DNA from 4 places in the Mesorhizobium robiniae genome. Region 2 is predicted to be linked to each of the others. Evidence: riboswitches for the same ligand, from Rfam matches in the RefSeq annotation. Region 2 holds a riboswitch; each other region holds the start of a gene.

Region 1 (4,859 bases), on a different contig from region 2:
GATCAATGCGGCAGTGATGAAGAGGCGTCTGGAAAGCATGGTCATGTCCTTTGATCGGGCTGTTGATCGAGAAGAGTGTCGAGGATGTCGGCTTCGATGGCGCTGGCTTCCGGCGAGGCAAGATCCTTGCGCGGGTGCGGAAGAGGTATGGCGATTTCGCGCAGCACGCGGGCAGGGCGGCGGCTCAGCACATAAATGCGATCGGACAGGAAGACCGCCTCGCGGACATCGTGGGTGATCAGCAGGACGGTCCAGCGGTGCCAGTTCCACATCGTCTGAAGCCAGCGCTGCATGCCGGTGCGCGTGAGGGCATCGAGTGCGCCGAACGGTTCGTCGAGCAACAGCATGGCGCGGTCCTGCACGACGGTGCGCAGCAGCGCGGCGCGCTGGCGCATTCCGCCCGAGAGCTGTGCGGGATACTTGTGCTCGAAGCCCGCAAGGCCGAATTCCCCGAAGAGCGGTGCTACTTTGCTGCGGGCCGCCTTGCGGGACATGCCCTGCACTTCAAGTCCGAGCGCGGTGTTGTCGATAACCGTGCGCCAGGGCATCAGGGCGTCGCGCTGCGGCATGAAGGCAAACGGTCGTCGCGCTTCGGCAAGTGGCCGGCCGTCGAAGTTGACATCGCCGCCGTGGCCTTCGAAATCGCCCGTCAGCAACCTGAAGATCGTGGATTTGCCGGCTCCGGAGGGCCCGAGGATTGAAACGAATTCGCCCGCCTCGACATGCAGGGTGATGCCGGCAAGCACGTCGATATCGCCAAGACTCTTGCTGACTTCGCGCAGTTCCAGCCGCCTGCTCATGGTTTTCGTGCGGTATCGAGCCGCTCCCATGGCATGGCGGCGCGCTGGATCAGCACAGTCGCGGCAAACAGGGCCAGCGTGAGCAAGGCGCTGACCAGCACAGCCGCGAGCACGAGATCGGGCCGGAAATTGTTCTTGGCGTTGAGCATGTAGATGCCGAGCCCTTTGGCCGCGCCGGCATATTCCGCGAAGATGGCGCCCACCACTGCATAGGTGATCGAGATGCGCAGTCCGGCGAAGAAATAGGGCAGCGAGGAGGGCAGGCGGGCCAGCAAAAAAATGCGCATGCGCGAAGCGCCCATCGAACTTAGAAGCGCCGAGATATCCCGATCGGTCGATTCATAACCCTGCACCAGCGCGACCAGCATGGGGAAGAAAGTCACGAGCGCGACCAGCATGATCTTCGGCGTCAGCCCGAAGCCGAACCAGAGAACGACCAGCGGGGCGATCGCCACCAGCGGCAGGGTCTGGCTGATGATGAACACCGGGAACAGGGCGCGGCGCAGCGGCTTGAAGAAATCGATCAGCACCGAAAGGATGAAGGCAACGGCCAGCGAGCAGGCGAAACCCGCTAATGTGGCGCTGATCGTCGGTATGGTGTTGTCGAATAGCGCCTGGCGCTGCTGGATGACCTGGGCGAGGACTCGTGACGGCGCCGGCAACGTGGTGGGCGAGATGCCCGAGATACGCGCATAGAGCTCCCAAGCCAAAACCAGCGTGCCGGCCGATAGTAAGGCCGGTCCAACCTTGGCGAACAAGACCGCGATTCGCGGTGCGGCGCAGAAGGGCTGGGACATGCGGGACCTCCGGCGCGAGAGATCAGCGCGGGGTCGGGCTGTTGGCCGAGACCGCGATCGTGACATGGCCCTCGAGCGGGCCGACGAAATCGCCGGACATCGGAAAAAGAAAGATCTGTGCGCCAGAAAACATCGCCCGCCTCGCTCCGCTGGTATTATCCAGATCAGCTCTAGGGTTTACGGGCTTGCAGCCCATCTCTCAGCCCCGACGATACGGAGCACCCCTGTGGATGGCGGCAATTAAACAGATAAAGCGTGGGGGTGCAAGTCTGCGTCTAGCGTGAAACTTCAGGGTGGGAGTTTGAGGTGCCGTCAGGGACATTTGAGCAAAACAGAAAAGCCGGCATCCTGTCGAGATTTGGGAACAGGCGTCGGTCGAGCGGATGTTTTCCGTTCGTCGCCACCATTATCGATGCCGCGCGTTTGATGAATTGTGGAAGCGTGAAGATATAATTGCATACGTTGTAGGCAACGGGTTTCTCTATCGCCAATTGCGACCCGCGCCTCGGAGAGCCAAATGCAAGAATTCATTCTTTTTGCGATCGTGGGGTTTGTAGCCCAAGCTGTAGACGGGGCTCTCGGCATGGCCTATGGGGTGGTTTCCTCGACGACACTACTGGGGTTTGGTGTGTCTCCTGCGCACGCTTCGGCGTCAGTTCACGCAGCTGAGCTGTTTACCACCGCAGCCTCAGGTTCGGCTCATCTCTATCACCGTAACATTGACTGGAAGCTCTTCTGGCGGCTGATGCCATTTGGCGTGCTCGGCGGCGTTCTCGGCGCTTTTGTGCTCACCTCGTTCGAGGGAGCCGTCATGAAGCCATATGTGACCACATATCTTGCGCTCGTCGGAGCTTGGCTCCTGTTCCGTTCATTCCGGCGGATTCCCAGTAACCCGGTCCCTGCAGGCGCGGTGCCTCCTCTTGGACTTGGTGGTGGCTTTCTGGATGCAGCAGGCGGTGGCGGATGGGGACCCATCGTAACGACGGGCCTTCTCGGTTTTGGCGGAACGCCCCGCTACGTTATTGGTACGGTAAATGCCAGCGAGTTCCTCATCACGCTCTCAGTGTCTCTGACCTTCTTGTTTGCATTGCTGACGGGCCATTGGGAAGAGGCAGGAGAGCTGACCGAAAATCTGGTCGCCGTTGCCGGCTTGGTTCTTGGCGGCGTGATCGCAGCGCCGATGGCCGGATTGATGGTGAAGTCGATCGCTGAAAAGACGCTCCTCAGACTCGTTGGAGGTGTCATCATACTGCTGGCAGGCTGGCAAACCGCGGAACTTTTCGAATTGGTGTAAATGTCGTGAGGTTCCAGTTCCCATGACACGCAGACTATCGAGTTCCACGCACTGTCTTCGTTTCTCCGGCAGCCGTGACGGAGACAAAAACTCACTTCCAAAATGGAACGAAGAGTCCCCTTTGTTGTTTGGCTCGCTTGGACAACCGGAGGCCGAGTCTATGAACAAATTGCTTGCGACAACAGGATTGGCTCTGGCGGTTGCGATGCCTGCAGCGGCTCAGGACACCGCGACCGCGAAAGCCGAATTCGTCAACATGGCTGGCGAGAAGAACGGAACGGCCACGTTGACCGAGACGGCCAAGGGTGTGCTGATAGAGTTGGAGGTAACAGGACTGCCGGCGGGTGAATGGGTGGCGTTCCATGTTCATGAAACCGGAAAGTGCGACCATCAGGCCGGCCATGAGTCGGCAGGCGGGCACTTCAATCCGACCAATGCCAAACATGGGTATCTCACTGAAAAAGGCCCGCACGCAGGCGATATGCCAAACCAGCGGGTCGGCGCCGACGGCGTTTTGCGGGCGCAGGCTTTCAACAGCATGGTCAAGTTGGATGGTGGAGAAACGGCGATACGAGGCAAGGCATTGATGATCCATGGCGGACAGGACGACTATAAAAGCCAGCCTGCCGGTGATGCCGGAAATCGTCAGGCCTGCGCCGTGATCGAGTGAGAAGCCCAAGACGAGTATAGGCCTCTCCGATATTGATCTGACTGGCTCGTAACCCTCGAGGGTTAGGTCACCTTGCGCGGTCGGGGCCTCTGGCATGATGATAAGCCGGACGGCAAGCTCGTGCGCCTGAAGAGGATTGACAACGCAGCCATCACGCCGAAATTGGCGTTCATTCTGTGACTGCCGGATGATTGCATGAACGATACTTCTCCCATGGGTGTGCCCTCCACGGGTCTTGCCCAGTCAGCCATTTCTGCCCGCGGCCTCGTCAAAACCTTCGGCAAGCTGCGCGCGGTCGATGGTATCGATCTCGACGTGCCGCGTGGCATGATTTTCGCCATCCTTGGCCCGAACGGCGCCGGCAAGACAACGCTGATGCGTATGCTCGCGACGCTGTCGCGCCCCGACGCCGGTTCTGCGACCGTGATGGGGCACGACCTCGTGCAGGCCCCGCATGAGGTCCGTGCGGCTATCGCGATGACCGGGCAGTTCGCTTCGCTCGACGAGGATCTGACGGGTCGGGAGAACCTCGTCCTGCTCGCCCGGCTCTGGGGCTTTCGTGGCCGCGCCGCGAAAGCCCGTGCGGACGACCTGCTTGCGGCTTTCGGCTTGTCCGAAGCGGCGACGAAGCAGGTGAGGGACTATTCGGGTGGCATGCGAAGGAGGCTCGACATAGCCGCGTCGCTGGTCGTCACGCCGGGCGTGCTGTTCCTCGACGAGCCGACCACGGGCCTCGATCCCAACGCCCGCAAGGATGTCTGGGGCATGATCCGCGGCCTCGCCGAGTCCGGCGTCACCATCCTGCTCACCACGCAATATCTCGAAGAGGCCGATCAACTCGCAGCGCGCATCGCCGTCATCGACCACGGCAGGAAAATCGCGGAGGGTACCAGCCGCGAATTGAAGGCGGCCACCGGCTCCGGCTATCTCCATGTCGCGCTCGCCGATGTTGCGCGGCTGGACGAGGCGGCGGCCATCCTGGAGCGACGGCTGGAACATCCCGTCCAACGCAGCGCCGAAGGTGGTGAGCTCTCCGTCCTTGCCGGCACGGCGAAGGCCGCCAACGAGGCGCTGGCCGATCTGGTCGCCGGCGGCATCGAGCTGTCGGATTTCTCCATGGGCCAGCCCAGCCTCGAGGAGGTCTTCTTCGCGCTGACGGGCCAGCCGGGCTTGGGTGAAAGCCGCAAGGACGACAGGCCATGATCGACACGACATCCCTGCAGCGGCTGCAAACGGTCGCTCGGCCCAAAACCCCATCAGCCGTTTCCAACGCACTCGTCTTCGGATGGCGCGCGGTG
Region 2 (4,859 bases):
GATGGTGGCGCGCGATACGCGCTCGAGGAAGCGACGGTCGTGCGAGATGACAATCAGCGCCGAAGAGGTGCGGGCAAGCTCCTCCTCCAGCCATTCGATAACCTGGAGGTCAAGATGGTTGGTCGGCTCATCGAGGAGAAGAATGTCGGGCTCCGGCGCCATGACACGGGCAAGGGCGGCGCGCCGCGCTTCGCCGCCAGACAGATCGCCCGGCCGTTCCTCGCCGGACAGGCCAAGGTGCTCCATCAAGTAGGTGGCACGGTAAGGATCGTCAGCGGGTCCGAGCCCCGCCTCGACATAGGCGCGGACGCTGGCGAAACCGTCCATGTCGGGCATTTGCGGCAGGTAGCGCACTGTCGCCGAAGGCTGGCGGAACACCTCGCCATCCTGCGGCTCGATCAATCCCGCAGCGATCTTCAGCAATGTCGACTTGCCCGAACCGTTGCGGCCGACCAAAGCGATCTTGTCGCCCGCCGACGCCGTCAGCTCCGCCCCGTCGAGCAGCGGTGTGCCACCGAAGGTCAGTTTTATCCCGTCGAGATTGAGAAGTGGCGGCGCCATGTCAGCTTTCAGGTAGCGGAAAAGGATGGGCGAGCAACAGCGCGCGGCCGCTGCCCAGCGCGATTTCGAGCCGGCCCTTGACCTCGTTGGAAATGGTCAGCGACGAGCCGAACGCCACTTCGACATGGTTCAGCGGCCATTTGGCGCCGGTAACGGTCAGGCCAGAAAGGTCGGAGAAGCCGAGGATCGAAAACAGCGTGCCGTCGGCGTAGTCGAAGCCGGTCTTTCCGGGAAGCAAGGGAATGCCTTCCTGGGCGCCGCTGGTCAAAAGCACCTCCATGCCTCCCTCAGCCAGTCGGACGCTGAGCGCCAGGTGCAGGAAGGCGTGGTCGGTGCGCTTGCCGCCGAACGCACCGGCGAGCACGAGGCTGGTAGCGCCGCGTTCGAGTGCGGCGGCGATGGCCAGTTCGCCGTCGGTCTTGTCCTTTTCGGCGGGAAAGACCTGGCGGGGCACGGCGGCCAGCACGTCCGGCAAATCCGCCGGCACCGAATCGAAGTCGCCGACCCAGAGTTCGGGCGTCAGGCCAAGCGCCCGGGCGTGGCTCATGCCGGCGTCGGCGGCGATGACACGGGAGCCTTCGACCTGGCGGTCGAGCAGCGGCGTGCGGATAAGATCGCCGCCAAGCAGGATTGTGAATTTGCTCATATGCGTGGCCCTTACCAGCCCTGCTTGCGAAACGGAAGGCCGCGCTCTGGATGCCCGGTAAACTTCCGCTTGCGCAGTACTTGGGGCGGGCCTATGTGTCGAAACGCTCTAACGGGGTGCTGGACGCGATCTTCGCGGACCGGCTGAGAGGCAACGATGCCAACCCGCTGAACCTGATCCGGTTTGTACCGGCGGAGGGATTAGACGTTTCGGACAACCCGACGCCTCAATTCCTTTCAATGCCAACGAAGGAGGCGCCGATGCGCACGCTTTTATACTCTCTTGTTTCGGCAATGCTGCTTGCGGCATCCGTTCTGGCCGGCACCGGGCCGGCATCCGCGCAGGAGAAACTCACCGTCTATACCTATGAGAGCTTCACCGCCGAGTGGGGTCCAGGCCCCGCGGTGAAGAAGGCGTTCGAGGCGGAATGCGGCTGTTCTCTCGAATTCGTCGCGGTCGCCGACGGCGTCGCACTGCTCAACCGCGTCAGACTGGAAGGGGCCGCGACCAAGGCCGATATCGTGCTCGGCCTCGATACCAATCTGACGGTGGAAGCCAAGGCCACGGGCCTGTTTTCGCCGCATGGTGCCGTGATCGACGTCAATGTGCCGGGCGGCTGGAGCGACGATATTTTCGTGCCGTTCGACTATGGTTATTTTGCCTTCGTCTACGACACCGAAAAGCTGAAGACCCCGCCGAAAAGCCTGAAGGAATTGGTCGAGGGCGATGCCGATGAGAAGATCGTCATCCAGGATCCGCGCACCTCGACGCCAGGTCTCGGCCTGCTGCTGTGGGTGAGGTCGGTCTATGGCGACAAGGCGCCGGAAGCCTGGGCCAAGCTCAGGGCAAAGGTGCTCACCGTGACGCCGGGCTGGAGCGAGGCCTATGGCCTATTTACCAAGGGCGAGGCGCCGATGGTGCTGTCCTACACCACCTCGCCGGCCTATCACATGATCGCTGAGAACACCGAACGCTATCAGGCTGCCCCCTTCGAGGAGGGCGAATATCTGCAGATCGAGGTCGCCGGCATCACCACGTCGGGCGCGAAGAACCCGCTGGCGCAAAAGTTCCTGACCTTCATGACCGGGCCGAAATTCCAGAATGTCATCCCCGAGACGAACTGGATGTTCCCGGCCGGGAAAACCGACAAGCCACTCAACCCGGCTTTCGACAAATTGGTCAAGCCCACCAAGACCTTGCTGTTCAGCCCCGAAGAGGTCGCCGCCAACCGCAAGGCCTGGGTCGACGAATGGCTGTCGGTGATGAGCAAGTAGCTTCTGATTGACGATGATCACTCTACGGCGCCCCCCTTTGTCCTGCCCTCTTTGCCACCACTTGGCATCTCCCCCACAAGGGGGGAGATCGGCCGTCATGCCGGCTTTCGCCAATCTCCGACATTGCCGGAATGAGCGGAGCGCTGAACCTGCCAATCTCCCCCCTCGTGGGGGAGATGCCAAGTGGTGGCAAAGAGGGCAGGACAGAGGGGGGCGCGAAGGAACGCAATCCTCGCTAAGAATCTCGAATCTGGTGGTCTAGCGTGCAACGCGCGCCATCATCGGATTCCCGCGTCACAGCCGGCACCCTCGCGCTCGCCGCCATCGCATTGCTGATCGGTGGTGCGTTTGCCGGTCTCGTCGTCGAAGGCGTGCGCGACCCGTCCGGCGCCGCCTTGGCCTTTGATTCCTACCTCTTCCGCATCGCCCGTTTCACCCTGTGGCAGGCGCTTCTCTCGACGCTGCTTTCCGTCGTGCCGGCGTTGTTTGTTGCGCGGGCGCTGTCGAGGCATCCGCGTTTCTTCGGCCGCGGCTTCATCCTGCAGCTCTTCGCCGTGCCGCTTGCGCTGCCGGCTATCGTCGCAGCGCTCGGCATTCTGGCCCTCTATGGCCGTGCCGGCTATTTCGCCGGTGTGCTCAGCGCGATTGGCGGTCAGGGCTGGCCGGGCATCTACGGCCTGTCCGGCATCCTCGTCGCCCATGTCTTCTTCAACCTGCCGCTGGCCACGCGGCTGTTCCTTGAGGCGCTGAGTACCGTGCCGGTCGACCAGTGGCGACTGGCGAGCCAGCTCGGCATGGGCGCCAGACCCGCCTTCCGGCTGATCGAATGGCCGACGCTGCGCGCGGCACTGCCGGGGGTCGCCGGGCTTGTCTTCATGCTTTGCGTCACATCCTTCACCATCGTGCTCACGCTGGGCGGCGGGCCGCGCGCGACGACACTGGAGGTCGCCATCTACCAGGCGCTGCGTTTCGATTTCGATCCCGCCCGCGCCGTCACGCTGACGCTGCTGCAGATCGCGTTGACCTTCGTCGTGGTGCTGGCACTGATGCGGCTTGGCGCCAACACCGTCGGCGATGCCAACCTGCCGGTGGCGCAGCGCCGGTATCTTTCGGCCGGCCTTCCCGAGACCGTGCTGAACACAACATTGATCGTTCTGGCGTTGCTGTTCGTCGCCGGACCGATGGCGGCCACGGTGATGTCGGGCCTTGGCGCCGATCTCGGCCGGCTGGCGGGCGAGAGCGCGGTGCGGCAAGCGACGCTGACCAGCGCCGTGCTCGCTTTGCTGGCGGCGCTGCTTTCAGTCGCGCTGTCGCTGTCGCTCGTCATGGCGCGAAGGGCGCTGGCCTTGAAGCGCAGCGCCGGCGCCAAGACGCTGCTCGAACATGCCACCGATACCGGCGCCGGCTTCGTCCTCGTCGTGCCGCCCATCGTCATCGGCGCCGGCTGGTTCCTGCTCTTGCGTACCGTCAGCGATGTCTTTGCCATCGCTCCTGTCATGGTCGTCACCGTCAATGCGGTGATGGCGATGCCGTTTGCCATCCGCGCCATTCGCCCCGGCTATGATGCGGCAAGCGAACGCCACGAACGGCTCTGTCTGCTGCTTGGCATTTCGGGCTGGAGCCGTTTTTGGCTGGTCGACTGGCCGTCGCTGCGGCGGCCGCTCGCCACCGGTTTCGCCTTTGCCATGGCCTTGTCGCTCGGCGATCTCGGTGTCATTGCCCTGTTTGGCAGCGACGCCCTGCAGACGCTGCCTTATCTCTTGCTGGCGCGCATGGGCAATTACCGTACGATGGACGCCGCAGGCCTGGCGTTGCTGCTCGGCCTGGTCTGTCTCGCGCTTGTCCTGGTCGCGGATCGGCTGGGGCGGGGAGAAAAGATATGACGCTCAACAGCACGGAAAACGGTACGGCTGTGCGGCTGGAAAAGGTCTCGTTCAGCCATAGTGAAACGCCGTTTTTGTTCGATGTCGAATTCGCTGCCTCGAAGATTACCGCGATCATGGGGCCGAGCGGCTCGGGAAAATCGACGCTGCTCAATCTGGTGGCGGGCTTCGAGACGCCGCGATCGGGTCGTGTGCTGATCGGTGGCGCCGATGTCGGCGCCAAACCACCATCGACACGACCCGTATCGATGGTGTTCCAGGAAAACAATCTCTTTGCGCATCTTTCGGTCGAACGAAATGTCGGTCTTGGCCGCTCGCCGACACTCAGGCTGACCGAAGCCGACCGCGCGGCAATCGCCGAGGCGCTCAAGCGCGTCGGCCTTGCCGGCAAGGAACAGCGTCTGCCCCGCGAGCTCTCCGGTGGCGAGCGGCAGCGCGTCGCGCTCGCCCGCGTGCTGGTGCGCAACCGGCCGGTGCTTTTGCTCGACGAACCGT
Region 3 (4,859 bases), on a different contig from region 2:
TGTGCGCCTCCTTGGGCAAGGTCTGGTCGTGGAAGGACCGCGCCGTTTCGGGGTCGAGCGACAGGTTGAACTGATCCTCCCAGCGGAACTCGAAGCGCGCGCGGGAAAGGGCATCATCCCTGATTTTCGCCGCCGGATGCCCCTTCGCCAGATCGGCGGCATGGGCTGCGATCTTGTAGGTGATCACGCCAATCTTGACGTCGTTGCGATCGGGAAGGCCGAGATGTTCCTTGGGCGTGACGTAGCAGAGCATGGCGGTGCCGAACCAACCGATCATGGCAGCGCCGATGCCTGAGGTGATGTGGTCATAGCCCGGCGCGATGTCGGTCGTCAGCGGCCCCAGCGTATAGAAGGGGGCTTCACCGCAGACAGCGAGCTGCTTGTCCATGTTCTCCTTGATCTTGTGCATCGGCACGTGGCCGGGACCCTCGATCATCACCTGGCAATCCTTTGCCCAGGCGATCTGCGTCAGTTCGCCGAGCGTTTCCAGTTCGGCAAATTGCGCCGCGTCATTAGCGTCTGCGATCGAGCCGGGACGAAGACCATCGCCGAGCGAGAAGGAGACGTCATAGGCACGGCAGATGTCGCAGATTTCCGCAAAATGCTCGTAGAGAAAGCTTTCCCGGTGATGGTGCAGGCACCATTTGGCCATGATCGACCCACCGCGCGAGACGATACCCGTGACCCGGTCGACGGTCAGCGGGATGTAGTGCAGCCGCACGCCGGCATGGATGGTGAAATAGTCGACACCCTGTTCGGCCTGTTCGATCAGCGTGTCGCGGTACACCTCCCAGGTCAGGTCCTCGGCGATGCCGCCGACCTTCTCGAGCGCCTGATAGAGCGGCACCGTGCCGATCGGCACCGGCGAGTTGCGCACGATCCAATCGCGGATGTTGTGGATGTTGCGGCCGGTGGACAGGTCCATCACCGTATCGGCGCCCCAGCGGATCGCCCAGACCATTTTTTCGACCTCTTCGGCCATCGAGGAGGTGACGGCCGAGTTACCGATGTTGGCGTTGATCTTGACCAGGAAATTGCGACCGATAATCATCGGTTCGCTCTCCGGGTGGTTGATGTTGGCGGGAATGATTGCGCGGCCGCGCGCCACCTCGTCACGCACGAATTCGGGCGTGACGAAATCCGGTATCGATGCGCCGAAGCTTTCACCGTCGCGTTGCAGCTTGCCGCGTAAAATCTCGCGTCCAAGGTTCTCGCGGATGGCGACGAACTCCATCTCGGGCGTGATGATGCCGGCGCGCGCGTAGGCAAGCTGTGTCACCGCCTTGCCGGCCTTGGCCCTGAGCGGCCGGTTGCAAACGGGAAATTCCGGAGTCAGGCGCTCGCCCACCGCGAATCCATTGTCTTCGGGCCGGACATGGCGGCCATCATAGGCTTCGACATCGCCTCGCGCCGTAATCCATTCCTGGCGAAGTCGGGCAAGGCCTTTTTCGATGCTGGTTTCGACAGTCTGGTCCGTATAGGGGCCGGACGGATCGTAGACGGTGACGGGCGGTTCGCCCGCCGTCGGATGGACGGTGATTTCGCGCAGCGGCACCCTGATCTGCGGATGGAGGACGCCGGGCTTGTGGATCTTCCGTGAGGCGGGCAGTGGTCCCGTCGACACGGTGGGGGTGAGGGCATTCATCTTGAGGCTCCGTTGCTCATTGCATTGGAGACCCAGTTCTGTGCCGGAAGGATGAAAAGACGCTTTGGTTGGCCTTCCGAAACAGGTCTTCGGGCGTCAACTCCCGCAAAGCGCTTGCACCGTCCCTACGCCAGTATGAACTGGATCAGGTTCAACGGGTCACTGCGCCGCGAAAGCCAGCAGTATCTCAGCCCCTTGCCGGGACTCCCCTGGTGAATGCGCTGAATTGAACTGGCTGGCGCCATGTTGTCAAGCGCGTTCGGCCCGGGGGCAGTGTCTCAGTCGTCTAATTGGTCCGGCAGCGTCGATCACGGACATAAGCTGATTTGCAAGCATGGCGGATCATCCACTCCATCCACCAACGTCTTCCGCTCCATCAACGGCAGCGAGCGCATCTATGTAGCGGGTATTATCTTCCCCGATCTGCTCTGGGATCGTCGGGCGCCGGTAGAACATACCCAAGCTTCATGCTTAGGAGAGCGTAAGATACAGATCTTGAAGTACGCCCATTGCCATCTGTAAATGGATGGGTCCACTTGAGGCGCCAACGCGCATCCCGGCCGAGGAACTCCGGCTTGGCTACCTGCGCCACATCTGGCCAGAAGCCCGGTATAAGCCGGGCCTTGGGAGGTCAAAGGGGAACACCGAAATCGGGAGGATCGAGCCCTTCGGCATCGCCAATTTTGCATCGCATTGCGACGCCTGCATGAAGCGACTTGAGTACCATCGTCCATGCGTTCCGCGATGGCGAACTCCTGTAGGGTCTAATGAGTCCACACGGCCTAAGTCGCGGGCGAGCGCCGTGGTAATCCTCTCTGGAATCTAGATGACCCACATGATGCGCAAGCGACAGGGCGGTATGCCTACAATCGCAGTCTGTTGATCGCCGAGCAGTTCAATATCCTCGCTGCCCGACGGCCAGTCCGAAAGAGCCGGTCAAAGTGGCACGAATTTTGGCTTGCTCGGGTACAAGGCAGTGAAGGCTTCCTTGTACGACCCGCATGGCTGAAATGAAGGAAAGTAGACAATATGATAGACCCAACAGGGTTCGTTATGGGCATAGTTCCTCCCCTCAACGTAGGCTGGCGCGTAGAGCGAGAGTTCAATCACTGTCGGCCAACTTTCCTGCCGATGAAGGTCGAGCGCGTTCTCGACGCCAGCCGCCCGCTCGAGCAGCGCGGCGTGGCATGATTTATGTCTCGCATCGTCTCGACGATATCTTCCGCATCGCCGACCGCGTCGCCGTGCTGCGCGACGGCAGGCTGGTCAACCAGAAGAAGGTCGCTGACACCAGGGCGGATGACCTGGTGGAAATGATCGTTGGCCGGCCAATCGATCGAAACCCGCGGCGAAATGGCGGCTTTGCCGTCGGGGCCTTTCTTGGCTCGACCACCATCAAGCCCGGGCGCGTCAATGTCTGGGCACGATGAACGGCATCATCATCGTTGCCGTTGGCACATTTCCTGCAGCCAGCAGTTTGGCGGGCTCGTTCCTTGTCGCCCCCTGTTCAACGGCGTGGGGCTGCTCGTCGCCATCGGCATCGCTGGCTACGCCCAGCGCAAGCGCGCCGTCGCCCGCAAGGCTGGGCCCCTGCGCAACCTTCGAAGTGACCAATAGAACACATCCTGGATTATGATATGAGCGATTACGAGATTCTGGACGATCGGTTCCAAAAGTTGACGATCGGGCATGCCAAGCTCGAACGGCTGTGGACTGGTAGCCGTTGGGCGGAAGGACCGGTCTATATCCCGGCCGCAAGGCATTTGCTGTGGTCGGACATCCCTAATGACCGGCTGCTGCGCTACGACGAAGGCGATGGCTCCGTTAGCGTCTTCGAGACGCACTGCAACAGCCAGAACGGCCATACGCTCGATGCGGAAGGCCGCGTCGTGGCTTGCGAGCATAGCGCTCGACGCATTTCCCGGCTCGAGCATGATGGGCATTGGCGCTCCCTCATCGAAACCGTCAACGGCAAGCGGCTCAATTCGCCGAACGATGTGGTGGTAAAATCCGACGGAACGATCTGGTTCACCGACCCTGTCTACGGCATCGATAGCCACTACCAAGGCATGATTGCCAGACCAGAGATCGGCGGCTCCCATGTCTACCGGTTCGACGAGGCATCGGGAGCGGTGAGCGCCGTCATCACCGATCTGATTCAGCCCAACGGCCTGGCTTTCTCACCAGACGAGAGCATCCTGTATGTGTCGGATACCGGCGCAAGCCATGTTCAGGGGCTGCCGCGCGCGATCAAGATCTACGATGTCGCCGAGGACGGCCGCTCTCTGCGCCCGCGCGGTACCCTGGCCGAATGCGAAGCAGGATTCTTCGACGGGTTCCGCGTCGATCGCGATGGCAACATCTGGGCCTCCAGCGCCGATGCGGTTCGCGTCTACTCTCCGGACGGGACGCTGATCGGGCGTATCCTGGTTCCCGAAATCGTCTCCAACCTGTGCTTCGGCGGTCCGAAGCGCAACCGCCTCTACATCACTGCCCAGACGTCGCTCTATTCCATCTATGTCAACGCGCATCCCGCCGGTCTGGGCCCGGTGGCCGGCATCAGTCAGTGACTTGGCGCCGGTGCAAAGCCCCGTGGAAGTCGAGTTCCGGAAGGCCATGCAATCTTTCTGAGCCCAAGGGAGGTACCAAGATGCAACGCAGAGCATTCCAGAAATCTTCCGTCGCCCTGACGATCGCAATCACGGTACCGGCTCTGCTCTGCCGCCGGGCCAAAGGGACTCTGTTTTGCACGTCAAGCACTTCACAACGCAGGCCCGGTCTAGCAATGAGCGGGACCTTGGGCTGTTCGACTTCCTGAACCTTCGGCAGCGCAGCATGGTCGCATTTCGGACCTAGTGGGCAGTTGGAGGCGGGGTCCGTTCGCATCCCGTAGTGAAATCGCCGGCTTTTACGGTTGGCACAAGCGTTGCAGAGCTGTTTGCAACGGCATTTCGCCAAATGGGAGAAACGCATGAATCGCTGGAGCAAGCTGGGCGACATCGGCCGCCCTCAATGTCTAAGGAGAGGACGGGGGAGTTCCTACGTGAAATATCTGTTCGTTGGTGCCACAATAGTTTTGGCGTTACTGCCTCCGGTTGTGCGGGCCCAGGATATCGAGGGCGGCAAGGCGGTTTTCAAAAAGTGCGCTGCCTGTCACAACGCTGATACCGAAGCGAACAAAGTCGGGCCATCCTTGAAAGGCGTCGTGGGCCGG
Region 4 (4,859 bases), on a different contig from region 2:
GAACCTCGCCTATTACCACGCCTATGTCGGCCACGGCACCGAGGCGTCGATCACGCTTTCCAAGATGATCATCGACCGGGCGCCGCAAGGCATGTCGAGAGTCTATTTCGGCCTCTCCGGTTCCGACGCCAACGAAACCAACATCAAGCTGATCTGGTACTACAACAACGTGCTCGGCCGGCCGGAGAAGAAGAAGATCATCTCGCGCTGGCGCGGCTATCACGGCTCCGGCGTCATGACCGGATCGCTAACCGGGCTCGACCTGTTCCACAACGCCTTCGACCTGCCGCGTGCGCCGATCCTGCACACCGAGGCGCCCTACTATTTCCGCCGCGCCGACCGCTCGATGAGCGAGGAGCAGTTCTCGCAATACTGCGCCGACAAGCTCGAAGAGATGATCCTGGCCGAAGGCCCGGACACGGTCGCCGCCTTCATCGGCGAGCCGATCCTCGGCACCGGCGGCATCGTGCCGCCGCCCGCCCTCTATTGGGAAAAAATCCAGGCGGTTCTGAAGAAATACGACGTGCTGCTCGTCGCCGACGAAGTGGTCACCGGCTTCGGCCGGCTGGGCACCATGTTCGGCTCCGACCATTACGGCATCAAGCCCGACCTGATCACCATCGCCAAGGGCCTAACCTCGGCCTATGCGCCGCTGTCGGGCGTCATCGTCGCGGACAAGGTCTGGCAGGTGCTGGTGCAGGGCTCCGACAAGCTCGGCTCGCTCGGCCACGGCTGGACCTATTCGGCGCACCCGATCTGCGTTGCCGCTGGTGTCGCCAACCTTGAGCTGATCGACGAGATGGACCTGGTGACCAACGCCGGCGAGACCGGCGCCTATTTCCGTGCCGAACTGGCGAAAGCCGTCGGCGGCCACAAAAACGTCGGCGAGGTACGCGGCGACGGCATGCTGGCGGCAATCGAGTTCGTCGCCGACAGGGACGACCGCGTATTCTTCGACGCCTCGCAGAAGATCGGGCCGCAGGTCGCGACCGCTCTTGCCACAAGCGGCGTCATCGGTCGCGCCATGCCGCAGGGCGACATTCTGGGCTTCGCGCCGCCGCTCTGCCTGACGCGTGAAGAGGCCGACATCGTCGTCTCCAAGACGGCCGATGCGGTGAAAAGCGTGTTTGCGGCGCTTTAGTTACTGTCAATCGGCGCTGCCCTCATCCGCCCGTCGGCACCTTCTCCCCGTGAAAAGCGGGGAGAAGATATGGGTCAGGGCAGCGCGAACTTGCATTGTCTGGAAACGGCCGTTTACGGGCCGGCTGAATATCGACACCTACCGAGGGCTCGGGCTGTTCGCCGACACGGTGAGATCGAGCGCGACATGGCCTTGCGGCGCGCCGAAGCGAAGGAAGGCTTCCGACAGCGTCGCGAACACCGGCCCGGCATCGCCCCTCAGCTTGGTGCAGAAATTCTTCGACCTGTCGAAGACGCCCGAAGTCTTGAGAAACTCGATGCAGTCGTAGATCTCGTCCATGTGATGGCCCTCGCCGAGCGGATAGAGCGAGAACTGCGCGGCGACTTCTTGTCCGAGCTTTTTTGCACTGTCGACATGTGCCCGCGCCGCGTCGATGCGCTCGGCCAGGGACAAATTATGGCTGCTGCCGGAAATCGGCGTACAGATCGGATCGTCGGGCTCGCCCGGACAGCCACGCGACACCGCTGCCGACAACACGCAGTGCACGCCGCTCGCCGCTGCCGATGCGAACAGATCGCGCATGGCCGGGAAAAGCTGGTCGGGCGGGCCGACGATCAGCGTCGAGATGTCGTCGGTCTCGATGCGGAAATTCGGCCGATAAGGATCCATCGCCGAAATAGCTTTGAGGATGACGCCGACGAAATCGTCGCACATCGGATAGAGAGAAATCTGTGCACCTGAAAACATGGTCGCCTCGCTCCGCTGGCATTACCCAGATCAGCTTGAGGGACCGAAGGCTTGACACCTTCCATCTCAGCCCCGGCAATACGGAGCGCCCCTGTCGATATCGGTGGACGTAACACCGGCGCAAAGGATGTTCAAGTACGATCCAGTGCCAATCGCAACGCCCGTTCAGCCTCTGCCTTCGGGTGGCCTGTTCAGCCCTGTGACCCGACCTGTTCGGCGGCGGCTTCGAGCGATCTTTCGAATGCGTCGACCATCTGATCGACCTGAGGCTCGGTGATGATCAGCGGCGGGCAGAAGGCCAGCGCGTCGCCCATGTTGCGCGAGATGACGCCGTTCTGCTGCAGGAAGCCATTGACGAGCCCGCCCAGCGCGCCGGCGGTCTGCCACGGGGTCTTGTTCGCCTTATCGCCGACCAGTTCGACTGCCGCGATCAGGCCGACGCCGCGTACCTCGCCGACAAGCGGGTGCGAAGCGAGGTTGCGCAACCGTTTCTGCATATGCGCGCCGACCGTGCGCGCATTGCCGACAAGATCGCGCTCCTCGATCAGCTTCAGGTTTTCGAACGCGACCGCCGCTGCGACGGGATGGCCGCCGCCGGTGAAGCCGTGGCCGAAGGTGCCGATGCGATTGCTTTCGTCGGCAATCGGCTCAAAAATCTTTTCGTTGATCAGCAGGGCCGAGATCGGCAGGTACGACGAAGAAATCTGCTTCGACAGCACCATGATATCGGGCCTGATGCCGAAGGTCTGCGAGCCGAACATCTCGCCGGTTCGGCCAAAGCCGCAGATCACCTCGTCGGCGACGAGCAGGATGTCGTATTTCGACAGGACCGTCTGGATCTTCTCCCAATAGCCCGCCGGCGGAACGATGACGCCGCCGGCGCCCATGATCGGTTCGCCGAAGAAGGCAGCGATGGTGTCCGGTCCCTCGGCCAGGATCAGCCTTTCCAGATCGTCGGCAAGCCGGCTTGAAAACTGCTCTTCGCTTTCGCCCGGCAGCGCCTCGCGCCAATGGTGCGGCGTCGACGTGTGCAGCACATTGGCGATCGGCAGGTCGAAGGAAGTGTGGTTGTTGGGCAGGCCGGTCAGGCTCGCTGAAGCAATGGTGACGCCGTGATAGCCGCGATTGCGGCTGATGATCTTCTTGCGCGCCGGCTGGCCGAGCGCATTCGACCGGTACCAGATCATCTTCATGGCCGTATCGTTGGCCTCGGAACCGGAATTGGTGAAATACGCCTTGCTCATCGGCACCGGCGCCATCTGCACCAGTCTCTCGGCGAGATCGATCAGCGGCGAATGCGATTTGGAGCCGAAGTCGTGGTAGTAAGGCAGCTTGGACATCTGGCGCACCGCCGCATCGACCAGCCGCTTTTCCGAAAAGCCGACAGCGACGCTCCAAAGCCCGGCCATCGCCTCGATGTAGCGGTTGCCGGCGAGATCCTCGACATAGATGCCGTCGCCCTTCTCGATGACGAGCGGCCCTGCCTCCGCATGCTTGCGGGCATTGGTGTAGCCGTGCATGTGGTAACTGATGTCGCGAGCTTCGGGAGAATTCGGTCGAGCGTCCATGATGCCTCCTGTCCTGCATGCCGGGACGTAGGTCCTGCCGCCTTCGGAGCATCGGCAGGTATGCCCCTCTTGCATTATGCTGTTTGATGCAGCTGTTTCCTGTAGGGGTGTCAAGCCCTTTCCAAGGATTGCCGGATGGACGCAGACATGCAGAATTTCAGCTTCGAAGCCGCAGAACGCGAGAACCTGCGCGAAGCCGTCCACGCGCGTCGCCGGCACATGACCCCCGAACGGCTTATCAGGCATAACAACAAGACTGAGGTGGCCTGATCATGGACCATGTCGATTACATCGTCGCCGGCGCCGGCGTCAGGAGCCTAATCAATTGTTCGGCATCGAGAGCCCCGGGCTGATCTCAAGCCTAACGATTGCCGACCACGTGGCGCAGCGCCTCGTGCCGAAGGCAAGCTAGCTGAGGCGACATCGTGCGAGCGCGCCCGCTGCTAAAGCGTGGTCAAAAACGCCCGTAAGCTATCCGTAAGCTGGGGTCGCAGAACCTGGGTCCGTCGATCAAAGCCGATTACCGGAGGGTTCGAGCTCTCCGGAACCGTCGGCTTCATGACGGAGGATCCGATGCGACTCGATAACGATCACGCGCCATTCCGCCGGGACGACGCGCTATCCGAATGGCACACAGCCTCGGCGCTCGCCGATCTCTTGTCCTTCGAGCCGTCGAGTCTTGACGCAAGACCGAAGACTGCGGGCTCTGGCCGGACCGCGGAGGCGCTTTCACGATTTGCGGCGGCGGTCCGGGCGCGTATGGCCGGTCCTGGCGGCTACTACAATCTTGGCAATGCACTCGGGCTGGTGATGGGCGTCACGATCCAGCTCACCGCCCGTCAGGGATCCGGCGGCGCCGCCGCGCTGTTCGACTATTTCGCCGGCAGCAGCAGTGCGGTGGCGCTGACGCTGGCGACGTTGGTCTTCTTCTGCAGCGGCGAAGTCTATCATCGCGCGTGGACCGGGCGCGATGTGCCCGATCCCACGCTTAACCGCCTCGCCGATTTCCTGTCGGGGATCGGCGCGATCGGACTGGGCGTAGCATTGTTCCTGCTGGGCCAGCCGGTGCTGGCGGCGACCGCCGGATTGCTGCATGCGCTCGGCAAGTTCGGCAGCGCCGCCTTCGGGCCCGGCGTGCCCGGGTGGCCGACTGGGTGGCCCGATCCGTTCCGCAGCGCGGTGCTGGCCAGCCGCCTGCCGGGGATGCTTGCGGCGACGCTGTCGATGTGCGCCGCCTTGCCCGATGTGTGGTTGGGCGGCTCCCCTGCCCTTGTTGCGGCGCCGCTGACATTGCTTGCCTGTTACCTGCTGTGGGCAAGGGCCGACCTTCTCCTGTTTGCCGACAGCGCCGGCGAAAGCGCGCCCGCCGCCACGGCATGGCCCAGGCGCCTGCCCTGGCATCC

Evidence for each region. A riboswitch is a leader RNA that binds a small molecule or an ion and turns the genes downstream of it on or off. The one in region 2 is predicted to bind thiamine pyrophosphate.
Region 1: another riboswitch for thiamine pyrophosphate. It lies ahead of ABID19_RS22175 (ABC transporter permease); the one in region 2 lies ahead of thiB (thiamine ABC transporter substrate binding subunit).
Region 3: another riboswitch for thiamine pyrophosphate. It lies ahead of thiC (phosphomethylpyrimidine synthase ThiC); the one in region 2 lies ahead of thiB (thiamine ABC transporter substrate binding subunit).
Region 4: another riboswitch for thiamine pyrophosphate. It lies ahead of ABID19_RS01900 (YkoF family thiamine/hydroxymethylpyrimidine-binding protein); the one in region 2 lies ahead of thiB (thiamine ABC transporter substrate binding subunit).

The regions. Positions count from the first base shown of each region.
Region 1 is NZ_JBEPMC010000008.1:120,879-125,737, forward strand. Features, by position in the region: gene ABID19_RS22165 (ABC transporter substrate-binding protein) at 1-45, opposite strand, end outside; gene ABID19_RS22170 (ABC transporter ATP-binding protein) at 42-800, opposite strand; gene ABID19_RS22175 (ABC transporter permease) at 797-1,597, opposite strand; TPP riboswitch at 1,721-1,833, opposite strand; gene ABID19_RS22180 (sulfite exporter TauE/SafE family protein) at 2,115-2,891, shown strand; gene ABID19_RS22185 (superoxide dismutase family protein) at 3,052-3,561, shown strand; gene ABID19_RS22190 (ATP-binding cassette domain-containing protein) at 3,757-4,764, shown strand; gene ABID19_RS22195 (ABC transporter permease) at 4,761-4,859, shown strand, end outside.
Region 2 is NZ_JBEPMC010000007.1:195,487-200,345, forward strand. Features, by position in the region: gene ABID19_RS20505 (ABC-F family ATP-binding cassette domain-containing protein) at 1-561, opposite strand, end outside; gene ABID19_RS20510 (thiamine diphosphokinase) at 563-1,207, opposite strand; TPP riboswitch at 1,310-1,424, shown strand; gene thiB (thiamine ABC transporter substrate binding subunit) at 1,468-2,481, shown strand; gene thiP (thiamine/thiamine pyrophosphate ABC transporter permease) at 2,745-4,364, shown strand; gene thiQ (thiamine ABC transporter ATP-binding protein) at 4,361-4,859, shown strand, end outside.
Region 3 is NZ_JBEPMC010000019.1:102,328-107,186, reverse strand. Features, by position in the region: gene thiC (phosphomethylpyrimidine synthase ThiC) at 1-1,645, opposite strand, end outside; TPP riboswitch at 1,750-1,866, opposite strand; gene ABID19_RS32785 (Fic family protein) at 2,055-2,237, opposite strand; partial or broken gene ABID19_RS34420 (sugar ABC transporter ATP-binding protein) at 2,722-2,982, shown strand; partial or broken gene ABID19_RS32780 (ABC transporter permease) at 3,013-3,262, shown strand; gene ABID19_RS32775 (SMP-30/gluconolactonase/LRE family protein) at 3,283-4,215, shown strand; gene ABID19_RS32770 (c-type cytochrome) at 4,617-4,859, shown strand, end outside.
Region 4 is NZ_JBEPMC010000001.1:399,293-404,151, reverse strand. Features, by position in the region: gene ABID19_RS01905 (aspartate aminotransferase family protein) at 1-1,141, shown strand, start outside; gene ABID19_RS01900 (YkoF family thiamine/hydroxymethylpyrimidine-binding protein) at 1,280-1,888, opposite strand; TPP riboswitch at 1,879-1,991, opposite strand; gene ABID19_RS01895 (aspartate aminotransferase family protein) at 2,080-3,456, opposite strand; gene ABID19_RS01890 (hypothetical protein) at 3,592-3,726, shown strand; gene ABID19_RS01885 (hypothetical protein) at 4,030-4,859, shown strand, end outside.